2 regions of the Metallumcola ferriviriculae genome follow, and region 2 is predicted to be linked to the other one. Evidence: riboswitches for the same ligand, from Rfam matches in the RefSeq annotation. Region 2 holds a riboswitch; the other holds the start of a gene.

Region 1 (7,372 bases), 770 kb from region 2:
ACGACGCTGATGGTGACGCATAACATGCGAGATGCCTTAAAACATGGCAATCGTACTATCATGATGCATGAGGGTAAGATAATCCTTGACTTGCAGCATGAGCAGAAACAGAAAACTAAGGTAGATGACTTGATGCGTATGTTTGAAAAGGTTAGTGGAAATAAAATGGCCAACGATAGGATGTTGCTGGCTAATTAAGTATAAAAAATCCGGGGACTGATTTCCCCGGATTTTTTTATGGGCAGCTAACTGTCGGTTGTGGTTGTTATTTGTTTTGATGATAGTAAGCATAGGTAAGGGGTTCTGCATCACCTAAATTTGCGCCATTGACCACCTGGCCTACAAAGATGGTATGGGTACCTACATCAATTTGGTGTTCAACTTGGCACTCAACCCAAGCGGTACACTCTGTAAGCAGAGGCGCACCGGTTTTTTCAGTGGTGTAGGACACATCAGAGAACTTATCAACCTTTTTCCCGGATTGGAAGCCAAAGTGCTTAACCGTGTCAATCTGGTTTTGGCCGAGGATATTAACCGCGAAGATGCCGCTTTCATTAATATATTCCCAGGTAAGATTGTTCTTATTAATGCCTATGGCTATTTTGGCCGGGTCATTGGTGATTTGAAAGGCAGTGTTTGCGGCTTGAGCATTGACCTTATCGCCTTTTTTTGAACTAATTACAAATAGGCCGTATGTAAATTTCCGAATAGCTGGTTTTGCATTAGTTTTTTCTTCAGCAGTCATCAACTCCTGCTCTGTTTCAACCTTAACCTCTTCAAACATTTCCGGGCCCACGCCGCATACCGGACAAACATCAGGCGGAGTTTCCCCTTCATGAATGTAATTACAAACAGTACAACGCCATTTTTTCAAAATAACTACCTCCTTGAGTGATTTTCCTAAACTACAATATATTATAAATAATATCATACATACAGGCTATAAGTGTGAGAAATACCACATTATGCTTGTGCGGCCACGCACTCTAACATTAGGTTACCTCAGATATAATAGAATTAACAAATTTCTTAAGGAGGTATTACCATGACTAAAGAAAAAACTGTTGCCTGTGCTAGTTGTGATATGTGTGGTCGTGAGGTACAATCAAATTTTACCTGTACGTTGATTTTGAACAAAGAGGATAATACCGAAGAAGCTTGCTGGTGCGTCTGCCCTGACTGCGCCTCCAGGTTTAAAAAGGACGTAAAAGACTTTTACGATGCCGTAATCGATGAAGAGAAATAACTGGCGTTAAAGACCTTCCCGCGGGAGGGTCATGCTTTTTTTGTTTTGTATAGATTGCCGGTTCGGGGTGATGCTAGAAGCAGACAGATCTAAAGGAGGCGATTCTATGTTACCGCGGATTGCGGTGCAGGATGCCAATGGCGATGTGGCCAGAGTATTGAAAGAGCATGGTTACCCGGTTGTAGACTTGATGATTAATCAGGATCCTGTGGACGTGGTGGTGATGCAGTACTGGTCCGGGTCTGAAGTTGAAGACGGCGTTGCACCGGGGGACAGCCCGATCATCATTAACAGTGTGGGACAGTCACCGGAACAGGTGTTACACAAAGTTGAACAAATGATTTAGGCAGCGATCGCTGCCTATTTTTTTTGGATATTTAGGGCTTGTAAATTCAGCGGCATGAGAAGCCTGCCTACAAAATGCGCCAAAGGCGATAAAGCTGGTTTATTGTTCTGCCCAATTAGATATTGCGTACTATTACATAGTGGACTAGTGACTTTTGTCACAGTCATAACTCCCAATTGTATTTATGATATAGGTGAGGGTTAACGAAACCAAAATAAAACATATTTCAAGGAGGTAGTTATTAATGTTTTGTTATCAGTGTTCACAGACACCCAAAGGTGGGTGCACCAAGGTTGGCGTTTGCGGGAAAAGTGAGGATTTGGCTAGTTTACAGGATACTATCATGATTGGTTTAAAAGGTGTAGCTGCGTATGCCTTCCACGCCCGTGAGTTAGGTTATACCGACCCAGAGGTGGATGCCATAACTCAGGAAGCTTTGTTCAGTACCTTGACCAACACAAACTTTAATGTAGATGACACTATTGGTATGGCGTTAAAGGTAGGTTCGGCCACTGTCAAGTCGATGGACCTTTTGGACCGGGCGCATACTGACCTACTGGGAATACCTGAGCCGGTGAAAGTAGCTCAAGATCGAGTTGAAGGTAAAAGTATTTTGGTCACTGGTCACGACCTATATGCATTGAAGGAACTATTAAAGCAGACAGAAGGTAAAGGTATTAACATTTATACTCACTCTGAAATGTTGCCGGCCCATGGTTATCCGGAGCTAAAAAAATACTCTCATCTGAAAGGTAACGTCGGCGGTTCCTGGGTGAAACAGCGGAAACTGTTTGAAGAGTTTCCTGGCGCCATTCTAGGTACTACTAACTGTGTTTTACCGGTACGGGAAAGCAGCAATTACGGTGGCCGCTTCTTTACGTATGGTATTGCCGGCTTGGAAGGGGTACAAAAGATCGAGAATGATGACTTCACGCCAGTAATCGAGCAGGCACTATCGCTGCCTGCTGTCAACGTAGAATCCGAGAAAAGTCTTATGACTGGCTTCCATCATGAGAATGTGCTGCCATTGGCAGGCAAGATTGTTGAAGCTGTGAAAGCTGGTAAGATTAGAAGATTCTTTGTCGTTGCCGGCTGCGATACACCGCTAAAGGGTCATGATTATTACCGAGAACTTGCACAAGCGATACCCAAGGACTGTGTAATTCTGACCACTTCCTGCGGTAAGTTCCGTTTTAACGACCTTGACTTTGGTGACATTGATGGCATTCCCCGTCTAATTGATTTAGGGCAGTGTAATAACTCCGGCTCTGCGGTGAAAATTGCCCTGGCTCTTGCTGATGCTTTTGACTGCGGTGTCAACGATCTGCCGCTGTCCATCGTACTTTCCTGGTTTGAGCAAAAGGCCGTGGCTATTCTCTTAGGATTATTTAGCCTTGGAGTTAAGAACGTTTACGTAGGGCCTAAAGCACCGGAATTCCTCACTGAAGGAGTAGTAAAAGTGCTGCAGGACAACTTCAATCTACAGCTCACCAGTGGCGATGCAAAAGCTGATTTGGAAAAAATGTTGGGCTAAACAAAATAATAATGCAATCGGAAAGAGAGCGGCTAAAAAGCAAAGCCGCTCTCTTTTTTCGTCTATGCCGGTCAGGAATACTGCCACACCCGCTGAACCCGGCTGTGCGTGAAGGCAGTATGCGCCAAGCCTTCATTAAATTTGGACCTGCTTAAGCCAAGGATTTTTACTTAGCCAATCTTTCTTCGAGACCAAAGTAATGTTCATGGCCGGTGTTCTGATGACATTCAGTACACGGTCGTTGCCGGGTGATAAGGTCTCCATGATCCACAGGCTCTTTGGGCAGGAGCGGTGCTTCAGGAAAATCCTTATTGCTGCCTAAATGGCACGAGATGCACTTGCTTTCATAAAAAATACCTTTCACAGGTATAGGGTCTTTTTGGGTATAATAGGCGACAAGATAGCTTAACCCTCGTGCTTTTGACTCGATGAAGCCTCCTGGCCGCTGGTACTCGTGACAGCCGAAACAGTGAACTTCCTGATGCGGGGACTGCTCCCAAGACTCTACAAACGGTTTAACTTCGTGGCAGCTTTTACAAAAATCGGTGGAGGATGTAGCCCCATAAGTTGCAAAAAATGCAGCTATGCCAAAAAGAAAAATAATGCCGAGATACCCCAATGCTTTTAATAAGAATTTGATCATGCACCAAAAGCTCCTTCAACGCGGCGTTTGCCATTAGTATAGACAGTATTCGACATATAATTCAGCGTTTTGACCGTGGCCAACAAACTTGTCTAGAGAATAATTCCAAAAAAACAAGATTTTCTTTTATATTGAATTACTTTGCATCTATGTCAAATACTTTGCAGTCTGCTTTATGCCAATCAGGGAAAATTAAGACTAGATAAAGCACAAAAATGGGAGGCAGTAAAGTGGCTAAAAGAAATTTAAAATTGATAATCCTGGTTTCGGGATTTTTACTTATCGCAGTGACAATTCTTGGTGTGGAATTTTCTTCGCAGCCGCGCTTTTGCTACAACTGCCATGAGATGGGCATGGTCTATGAAGCATGGCAGACCGGCTTTCATCAGGATATTTCATGCCTCAAATGCCACGCTGAACCCGGAATAGACGGCTTAATAAGGACTAAGGCAAAGGGATTACGGGAAGTATACGTACATTTTACTAACCCCCAGATCGAGCCGAAAGCCGAAGCGGATACCTGGGAATTTTCTCAAAGGTGCCTAGCCTGCCACGATATTAAAGGTAAGGGCGGCCCTCACAACGAAAAGCACTTCGCAATGGAATTCACCTGTGTCAGCTGCCATAAGGGTATTGGGCATGACCCAGATAAAAATGACAAATTGCCGTCTAGAGATATTTGCCAGAAGTGCCATGGGTAGAGAAAAATTGCGGGAAACTCCCCGTATTTTTTTTATTGACCGCGTCATGAGGTTAGGATTATTGGGAAATAACTTAGAAATGTAATTGATTTTGATAAAAAATAGGTGATCCCCGGCAGCTAAAGGCAACTACAGGGGATCACCTATTTTATTATCTGTTTTTAATAGTAGGTCTGTACATGTCTAAAACGCCAAGGACAACATGAGCTGCACCAAATCCAGCTATCCCGGCAGCAATTGGCCCGGAAAAGGCTGTCACGCCGACAGTGGTTACGGCAGCTCCTAAACCTGTAACTACCCAGCTTGTGGTATTACGAGTTTTCATGCGGTTAAGCACCTCCATTTAAATGACTTTTCTATAGTATTTGCATTTGGGGTAGTTAGGTTTCAAAATGTTTCTACCAAAAAAGGATTAATTCTCCGAAAGGGTTTATTCCAGGTTTAAAGTTTCCTGTAATTTTTTATATTTATCGGCAGTCATGTACGCCACATTCCTTGTTTTACTGAAAATTACAAGATAACTTCCTCGGGACCAAGGCTGAATTTCCACGACTTTATCGAGGTTAATGATATAACTTTTGTGTGATCGGAAGAATGTTTCCTGGCTCAAGCGTTGTTCGAGGTTTTCCAGAGTTTCATTAATGTATATTGCATTGCCATCGGTAGCATAGATTATAGTCTTCCTATTTTTGCGGCTAATAAAGACAATATCATTTGTTTCAAGAAAGATGAGGTTACGTTCGATTTTTAATGCAAGTTTATTTATAATCTTTTTTCTGATGGAATTTATAGGTTTATCAGATTTTTTAATTGCAACTGTGCTCAACCTGTTCACCTCCGTCAAAATTACCTTCAATGAAAAAAACTACCCGAAAGGATAGCCTCATTAGTCTGCACATCCTTCGGCAACTGGCTGCCATGCCCCTAAGGGTTTAGGCCCTATAGCTTTGCGCCCCCGCTTTTTAGCGAGTTTGCCATTATCGAGATAGATTTGTATTCTCTTACTTAGGTAAATTCCATTATTAGGTATATTTTTCCTGCAAGAAGATAGGTTTTATTTCCTACATTTAGAGTGATAAAGCCCTATTTTCTGCGGTTTATCCTAATAGTACCACCTTCATCGCCGCCCGACTTAGAACTTGCTCTTTTAATACTTTTAGATTCGGTGTATATATGTGAAGTTTTAGACAAGCAAATGGAGGTTTGGTACAAGGTTAGAAGCGGGCATTCCATGGTTATGATAAGCTTTATTTAGACCCCTAGTTTAACTCTCATCAAGGTATGGGTAAGGTGAACTTACTTAAAAAACTTTGGAGGGGGGTGAATTTAAATGTTTACCTATGGTATTTTAGGTACTTTGGCCGGTGCGGTTACAGCGACTGTTTTGGTTGTGGAATTTTTAAAAGGAATGGGACCGATAAGAAGTGTGCCAACACGCTGGATGGCCTTGGCAGTAGCATACTTGATTATTATTTCTACATCTATGGCCACGGGCCAGTTCAATCTACGGGATTTACTTCTTTATTTTCTAAACAGCTTGCTTGTAGCTGCTTCAGCATTAGGCAGCTGGGAGGTACTTAAAGGTAAACTTTTTGGCTGAAAAAGGGGTATCAATACCGGGTATCTAACCGGTGACAAAGGAGTGACAATTTCCTAAATGACAGAAGAATTAAATGATACTAATATTAAGTGACCCTGCGGCGGCGAGCTGCAGGGTCACTTGTAACTTGTCTAAAAGCCCTTTAAAGTTGCTATGTCCTTAACGGAGCGTATATCTAAACTTTCGATAGCTAACTCAGTCGTTGGATTTAATTGAGAAAAAATTTTGCTTCCAATCGGCATAAGTGTCAATATCCTGTAGTGCTTCTTCATATATAGTCGGCAGCGCCATCAGCTTCTACCAGAATGAAGGAAAAGTAGTTTTTCAGTACTTCGATCCAACTTGGCGGAACTCCGTGAAGTTAATCAGCGTGATTTTACTTATGGGAGGGGCATTGGCCAATGCACTATCATCTGCAGCCCAGGTTGAGCTAAACTTTTTGCCGCTTACTCCGGAAGCCATATGGAAACAAAAAGGGGGTAGCATGCAGTGATAGCTCATGATTTTGAATACTATAAGCCGGAATTCCTTGAAGAGGCCCTGGAAATATATCGTGTTTTGGAATCGGAGGGGAAAAAGCCGGTCTATTACGGCGGCGGTACGGAGATAATTACCATGGCCAGGGTAAATAATTTCTTTACTAAGGCTGTGATTGACATCAAGGGAATTCCCGAATGCAGAAAGATGGAATTTGAGGGAGATCAATTAGTAATCGGCGCAGGCGTAACCTTGACGGACATTGGCGAGTCCGGCTTATTCCCCATGCTGGGTGCTGCAGGAGGAAGGATTGCTGATCATTCGGTCCAGGGTAAAATTACCTTGGGGGGAAATATCGCCGGCACCATTATTTATCATGAAGCGATACTGCCACTGCTTCACGCTCTTCGTAACCAATTAGGCCTTACCGGACCAAAGCCAGGCTGTGAAAACGGGGATTGCGGTGCATGTACGGTGCTGGTTGATGGTTGGCCCATCAAGTCCTGTCTGATGCTGGCAGTAGAGGCGGTGGATCATGAGATAACTACTGTGGAAGGGTTACAAGGGGCCCTTGTCCAACAAGCTTTTGTAGACAATTGGGCGTTTCAATGCGGCTATTGTACCTCAGGATTTTTAATGGTATGTCACTCGTTAGCAACAATTCATCCCGATGCGGACGACCTAACTATCCAGGCCTGGCTGCAATCAAATCTCTGTAGGTGTACCGGTTATGAAGAAATAAAAAATGCAGTGAAAGCTGTATTGGCCGGGCAATCGAGCTAAAAAATAAAAGAATTTCATGCCATTCGCACTTAATAGGAAACT
Region 2 (7,372 bases):
TAGACGAGAAGACTGTTTTAATCACAGGTGCAAGCTCCGGTATAGGGGAGAAATTAGCTTATCTTCTGGCAGACACCAATACCCGTTTACTCTTAGTTGCTAGAACAGAGGAAAAACTTTTAACAATTAAAAATGAGATAGAAAAGAAAACTGCCAGAGTGAGTATTTATAGGGCTGACCTAAGAAACATGGAAGAGATGGAGGGCTTGCTAAAATTTATTCACCAGATGCCTAACGGTATAGACATAGTAGTAAACAATGCAGGCATATCTATCCGGCGATCAATTAACGACTCGCTGGACCGGTTTCACGACTTCACTCGAACTATGGCTATCAATTATTTTGCACCTGTTCAACTGCTATTGTCTATAATTCCGATGCTTAGAAAAAATCAAGGCCAGATCATCAATATATCTACTATTAATGTATTGCTAATACCCTTCCCCTATTGGGCTGCTTACCAGGCTTCCAAGGCGGCGTTTGATACGTGGTATCAATCTGCTGGGCCTGAATTGAACGCTGCTGGAATATCAACCACATCTATCTACCTTCCGCTAGTAAATACACCCATGATTAAGCCGACAGCGGCTTACCAAAAGATGCCTGTCATGTGTCCGAACCATGTGGCCAAAATCATTGGCAAAGCAATGTATACTCAACGGAAGAGGTATATGCCATGGTGGTTAATTTTTGGCCGTATTGCCTCAGTGTTTCTTAGAGGGGTATGGGAATTATCCATTCCCACTATTCTAAGAAAAAGGGGGAAGTGATATTGCAGGTATTTAAACTTATATATGTTTTATTCAGAGTTAAATTATTTTCTCCATTGGGGTTGTATAGCTTAATAGCTGCCATTCACAAATACGGGATAAACTTAATGCCCCTGCTGTCTTTTGCAGAAAGGGTATACTCTGATAAGGTTGCAGTGGTGGATGACCATGAAACCTTAAATTATCAGCAGTTATTATTGCAGTCGAAAAAGCTTTCCGCTATATTTAATGAAAGATATCAGCTTAGCAGCGGTAATAAAGTAGGCATTATGTGTAAAAACCATGCTTCGTTGATTAAAGCCATATTTGCGTTATCTTTGCTGGGAGTAGATGTATACTTACTTAACGCAGAAATTAGTAAGCACCAGTTTAACAACTTAATAAAGCGATATGATTTTAACTTGCTTATATATGATTTCCAATTGGACTCCTTAGTTAAGCAGTCAGACTATGCTAACGGGGTAGTTTTAAGTTACCATACCGACCTGCCGGCAATAAGCAATTTGCTTAATTCAGTAAGTGAACAACAAGAAATCAAACGTTCTTCACCCGGTAAACTTGTAATACTAACGGGCGGGACCACGGGAGATCCCAAAGCAGCCCCATATAAACCGTCTCTTCTAAACTTCCTAAATCCATTCTTAGCCCTAATAACCAGGCTGAAGCTGCTAAATTATCGCACCGCTTATATTGCCACTCCTATTTATCACGGCTACGGTGTAGGTATATTATTTGTACTTATTGCTTTGGGAAGAAAAATTGTCATCAGTAATGGATTTGATGCCCAAAGAGCATGTTCACTGATTCGGGAACACAATGTTGAAGTTGTAACCGTAGTGCCACTAATGATAGACAAGATGTTAAATAATAACGTCGAAGACTTAAATTCCCTTGCCTGTATAGCCTCAGGAGGTGCACAACTGAATCCGAGACTTGTAGGTGAGACTATGAACAAATTGGGTAGTGTCTTATACAATCTCTATGGCACTTCGGAAGCTGGACTAAATGTGATAGCAACACCACAAGATCTATCCTATTCAGCTGAGACAATTGGTAAAAAAATAGACGGGGTTCGGTTAAAAGTATTGGACCAGCACAAAAATGAAGTAGAAGCAGGTGAGGTAGGCCAATTCTGCATCAAAAATAGGTGGTCGATGAGTAACCAAAATAACTGTTGGTTGGAAACAGGTGATTTAGGTTATAAAGATAGTCGTGGCCATTATTATCTTTGTGGAAGAGTGGATGATATGGTTGTTTCAGCCGGTGAAAATGTTTACCCAATTGAACTTGAACAAATACTTTTAAACCACCCTGAAGTAGAAGAAGCTGCAGTTATTGGGGTTAGTGATGAAAAGTTTGGGCAGAGGTTAAAAGCATTCGTGCTTCCCGCAGCAAATGCTACCGTAACAAAAGAGGAACTTTTCCAGTGGTTAGGCCCCAGAGTTGCAAGGTTTCAAATGCCAAAAGACATAGCATTCGTTGATGATATGCCTTATACACCCGTGGGGAAACTTGATAAAAAGCAACTCAAGTTTAGTGAGAAAAGTTTCTAAGCCAGCAGGATTAATTAAACCTGCATACCAGCTACCTCTTTAGAAATTGTAGTAGCAGGTATAATGGAATTATACTTTTTGTTTAGTAAAGAGGTGTAATTCAAGACGATAAATTAAGGTCAATGTGGCTATCCAGGCAAAAGATTTCGTATACAAAGTACCTATCAGACACTGTTCTAAGTGGTAAATAAAACTTTAAGAGCATGCACGATCTGTCCGATAAAGAAGTGTTGGAGTTGTTGACAAAGATTAAGGGGTTAGGCAGATGGTCAGCAGAAATGTTCATGATATTTTCACTTGGGCGATTGGATATTTTTTTAGTATCCTAAATAAAAGCCCTGGACTGGTTTTACTAGTCCGTTTTTTTATGCCATTAGGAGGAGGTATATGCTGGGACGGAGACTAAATTACTAAAATATTCAAAAAAATATTTGTAAAAAGCAGGAAAAAAAAGGAAATATATCGAAGCGTAGTAGAACAATCGAATAAAATACCAGAAAAAGGCAAACCCCGTGAAAGCGGGGGACGCAAAACTACGGGTCTAAGGCCGAATCAGGCTACGATCGCCGGGTTGCCAAGGCAGCGTCTATTCTTACCGTGCCAAGGTAATCCCTTGGCACGGTATTTTTTTGGAGGGGATGTCAATGAGACTAAAGAGTAAAAAATTTGTTCGATACCTTTCTGTAATTCTGGCAGTAACCATCCTGTTTACCGGTACGGTTACACCGGCACTGGCTGCAGGCAGTATTCCAGCATCAATTAGAGAGCAAAGCTCAATACCACCTGTGTTTGACCCCTACGAACTCACGGGTCTGGCAGGGTGGGAGGAAATGCTTTCTCCCCCGGGAAAGGGACTTCCAGACCCGGCCTCCGTAGCACCAAGCTTTTCGTCTTTGAATTTAGGCACGGTAAATAAAAGTGATGCCGACTTTGGCTACGTGGACCCGGTGACCGGGATACTCACCCTCAGTGAAAGCGATATCGCTTACCCGTCTTCAGGCTTTTCGCCGCGGATAAGCCGTACATATATGCGCCAGGAAGGGATCAAGGGAATGCTGGGTTACGGCTGGAACCTCGCCTTTGACCAGCACCTGGGCATGTACCAGAACTTTGTCATCATGGAGTTTCGTGGTGACGGGCAGCACCGCAGCTACGAGTTTACCAAGGACGATCCCGACTTAATCGTCGATTCCTATGACGGGGACCCGCTGATTTACTATCCCCTGGATCAGGGTACATATACCCAAAAGGGCGGCAGCGGCTCCACCCTGACCAGGAATGCAGACGGTACATATACGGTTGAGGATAAAAACGGCTTTAGCTACCTATACAACGGCTATCAAGCCTCCTGGCGCAGCCAGGCGGCCGATGCCGGAAGGCTCCTGTCCCTCACCGGTCCCCAGGGACATGCCATGAGCTTTGAGTATGACCAAAACGGGGCCCTTGATACTATCACCGACACCGCCGGCAGGGTACTGGACGTAGAGGCCCAAGGCGGCCTAGTAAAAAGCATTACCGACCCTGCAGGCCGGCGGGCTAAATACCAGTATGATAGTTCCCAGAACCTGAAAAAAGTTACCTACCCCGACGGCAGCAGTAAGAGCTTTAGTTACGACTCAAGCCACCGGTTGACCTCCTTTACCGACAAAGCGGGCAGGACTTTTAAATACCAGTATAACAGCCAGGGAAAAGTTAGCCACATCAAAAGAGCAGATAATAGTCTTGTAAAAAGCTTCAGCTACGGCACCGAAGGCGACCTCAGCTATGCCTTAATCACCGATGCCAGGGGCCTGGAGAAAAAAGTCTACTGGAATGCCGATAAAAAGATTATCAAGGAAAAAGACAACCTGGGCCGGATAAAGACCTATACCTACAATGAGCAGGGAGAACGCACTGCTGTCACCGACCAGGACGGCAATACCACCCGGTACGAATATGACGATAAGTACAGAAAAACTAAGATAATCTATTCCGACGGCAAGACAAGCCGGTATTTCTATGAGGACAAATTTGATAAGCTCACTAGGGTGATTAACCCCGACGGTTCCCAGGTAACGTTTACCTATGATGATGCCGGAAACCTTACCTCCAGAACCGATGCCCTGGGCAATACCGTTACCTATACTTACGACAGTGGCGGTAACCGGCTGACGGCAAACGATGCCAGGGGGAACACCACCCGTTATACATACGATGATGCCGGAAACCTGATATCGGTTACCAATGCCAAAGGAGAGGTGACCAACTTCAGCTACGACAGCATGGGCCGGATGACATCTCGCACTGACCCCGGAGGCGAAACGACTTCTTTTCTGTATGATGAAATGGGACGCATTAAGTCAGTTACCGACGTGCTGGGCAATACCACTACCTACACCTACAATGCCGCCGGTAAGGTGACATCCATTATCGATGCCAAAGGTAACAGCTACAGCTTCAAGTACAATGCCCTGGGGCGCCTGGAACGGGTGACAGCCCCCGACGGCGGCACTAAGACCTACAGCTATAATCAGGGCGGGCTGGTAGAGACAGTAATGGACAGCTCAGGCAGCGCATTTAGCTTCAAGTATGACAAGCGGGGCCGGGTAATAGAAACCACCGAGCCCGGCGGCCACGTTACTAAAGTGGAGTATACTGCCGACGGTAACCGCAGCCAAGTAATCAATCCCGACGGCGGTGTGGTCTCCTTTGAATATGACCAGTTTGACCGGCTAACCACCGTCACCAATCCCAAGGGGAATAAAATCCATTACCGCTACGATGCTATGGGGAACCTGACTAAAGTAACCGACGCCCTCGGAAATACTACCACCTACCAGTATGATGCCGCCGGCCGCCTGGTGAAAAAGATAGACCCTGCCGGGGGAGAAATAACTTACGAATATGATGCCTTAGGAAACATGGTGAAAGTGACCGACGGGGTTACGTAACCAGCATAAACTACGACTATGCCAACAGGACATCTGAAATAACCGACCCGGAGGGGAATGTCACCATCTACCGCTATAACTTCAGAGGCGACATTTCCCAGATAACTGATGCCAAGGGAAACACCACCACCTACAGCTATGATAAGACAGGAATGCTCACTGAAGTGACTGACGCCAGTGGCAGCAGCATAACATTTCGCTACAATTCCCGGGGAGAGATAACCCGCCTCACTGATAGAAACGGCAGCACCACCCATTACTACTATGATTCCCGGGGTAACCTGATCCGGGTAATGGACCCCGAAGGAAACAATACCACCTACAGCTACGATTTGGCCAACAGGCTGGTCACTGTTACCGAGCCGGCCAACAGGACGACACAGTTTCGCTACAACGAGCTGGGAGAAGTGACCGGGCAGGTAGACCCCGTGGGCAATGTAACGAGTTTTCAGTATGACCCCCTGGGCCGCCTCATTAAAGAGACCGACCCCCGGGGATACAGCCGCAGCTACCGCTATGATTTCATGGGTAATGTCACCCGGGAGACCGGTCCGGAAAGCGCTATTACCAAATACAGCTACGATTTACTGGGAAATCCCGTCAGGGTGGAGGATGCCCTGGGTAATGTCAGTAAGCTGCAGTATGATGCCTTGGGTCAAGTTGTAAAAAGCGTCAACGCCTTGGGAGCAGTGACCGAATACGATTATGATGCTGCCGGAAATGTAGCGGGAGTGACAAACCCCCTGGGTAACACCACTCAATACAGCTATGATTTCAGGAATAACCTGACTAAGGTAACCGATGCCCTGGGTAACAGCACCAATTACCACTATGACCGGGTGGGAAACCTGCTGTCGGTGGAGGATGCCGGGGGCAGCACCACCAGTCTCAAGTACGATAACTTAAACCGGCTGGTGGCAGAAATCAATCCCTTAAAGCAAAAGACAAGCTACGGCTATGATGACGCCGGAAACCTGACAGAAAAAGCCGACCCGCTGGGACAGGTTACCGAGTATGACTATGATAAGAATAACCGCCTCACGGGTGTCAACTTTAACGGCGAGGAATTTGCCAGCTTCCGCTATAACGGTGAGGGCAGTGTGGGCAGTATGGTCAGCCCGGCCCTGCATGAAGAATACTATTACGACGACATGGGGCACCTGGAGAAAATAGAAGATTTAACCCGGGACAAGGCGCTTAAGTTTCAGTATGATGCCGTGGGCAACCGGATTTCCACCACCGATGCCGAGGACCGCACCACTAGCTACCGGTATGACGGCAGCAGCCGGATGGTTCAGTTGACCGACCCGGACGGAAACGTTACCATTTTTGGTTATGACGACCTGGGCCGGGTGAGCGGCATCAGCCGCCCCAACGGGGTGGATAGCGGCTATACCTATGATGCTGCAGGACGTGTCACCGGTATTGAAAACACCGGCCCAAAGGGGCTTATCTCAAGCTTTGCCTATCAATACGATGCAGCAGGAAACCGCACCAGCCAGGTTGAAGAAGACGGTGCCGAAACCACCTACCAATATGATGAGCTTAACCGCCTTTCGGAGGTAAACTATCCCGTAGAGAAGATAGAAAAATTGAGGACAGCATATATCCTGGAACAGCCCCAAGTCAAAATTCCGGCACAGGAGATTCTGCCGGGAGGCGGCAGCAGGGAAAAGACAACCGGTAAGGAAAAGGGAAACAGCGGTAAAGGTAAAGGAAAAGGCGGAAAGAAGTCCGGCAGTCTGCTCAGCTTAAGCTATGACCTGGAGACAGGTTTTACCGATAACACCGGAGTGCTTCTGGCCAAAGGAGGAAAAGGAAAGGGTAAAGGTTCCTCCGGCGGTGGCGGTTCCAAAAAGAGCGGTGACTCAGGTAAAAGTTCTGGTAAAGAAAAAGGCTCTTCCAAAAGCGGCAGTTCAGGGAAGGATTCGGGTAAAGGCAGCAATTCAGGTAAAGAGAAACGAAAAAACAAAGACCACCCAGGTAAAGGTAAGGCCAAGGGTAAGGAGAAAGGTAAAAAAGGTAAAGGCTGGGGTAAAGGCGGCCGGTGGCGTAATATGGAGTCCTTCTTTAACCAGGAAGGGGAACTTTTAAGCACCGGCACCTACCCGGCATACCT

Evidence for each region. A riboswitch is a leader RNA that binds a small molecule or an ion and turns the genes downstream of it on or off. The one in region 2 is predicted to bind cyclic di-GMP.
Region 1: it holds a riboswitch for cyclic di-GMP, as region 2 does, so the genes downstream of both, MFMK1_RS07405 (LytR/AlgR family response regulator transcription factor) here and MFMK1_RS11255 (DUF6531 domain-containing protein) in region 2, are expected to answer to the same signal.

What each region holds. Positions count from the first base shown of each region.
Region 1 covers NZ_CP121694.1:1,483,214-1,490,585, forward strand. Annotated here, with positions in the region: gene MFMK1_RS07365 (ABC transporter ATP-binding protein) at 1-198, shown strand, start outside; gene MFMK1_RS07370 (flavin reductase) at 266-874, opposite strand; gene MFMK1_RS07375 (hypothetical protein) at 1,046-1,246, shown strand; gene MFMK1_RS07380 (YkuS family protein) at 1,353-1,592, shown strand; gene hcp (hydroxylamine reductase) at 1,837-3,126, shown strand; gene MFMK1_RS07390 (NapC/NirT family cytochrome c) at 3,293-3,769, opposite strand; gene MFMK1_RS07395 (cytochrome c3 family protein) at 4,000-4,470, shown strand; gene MFMK1_RS07400 (hypothetical protein) at 4,622-4,795, opposite strand; gene MFMK1_RS07405 (LytR/AlgR family response regulator transcription factor) at 4,901-5,296, opposite strand; cyclic di-GMP riboswitch class I at 5,372-5,456, opposite strand; gene MFMK1_RS07410 (hypothetical protein) at 5,801-6,070, shown strand; gene MFMK1_RS07415 (hypothetical protein) at 6,426-6,563, shown strand; gene MFMK1_RS18470 (2Fe-2S iron-sulfur cluster-binding protein) at 6,560-7,330, shown strand.
Region 2 covers NZ_CP121694.1:2,248,319-2,255,690, reverse strand. Annotated here, with positions in the region: gene MFMK1_RS11265 (SDR family NAD(P)-dependent oxidoreductase) at 1-770, shown strand, start outside; gene MFMK1_RS11260 (AMP-binding protein) at 725-2,323, shown strand; cyclic di-GMP riboswitch class I at 2,816-2,902, shown strand; gene MFMK1_RS11255 (DUF6531 domain-containing protein) at 2,968-5,253, shown strand; gene MFMK1_RS11245 (RHS repeat-associated core domain-containing protein) at 5,259-7,372, shown strand, end outside.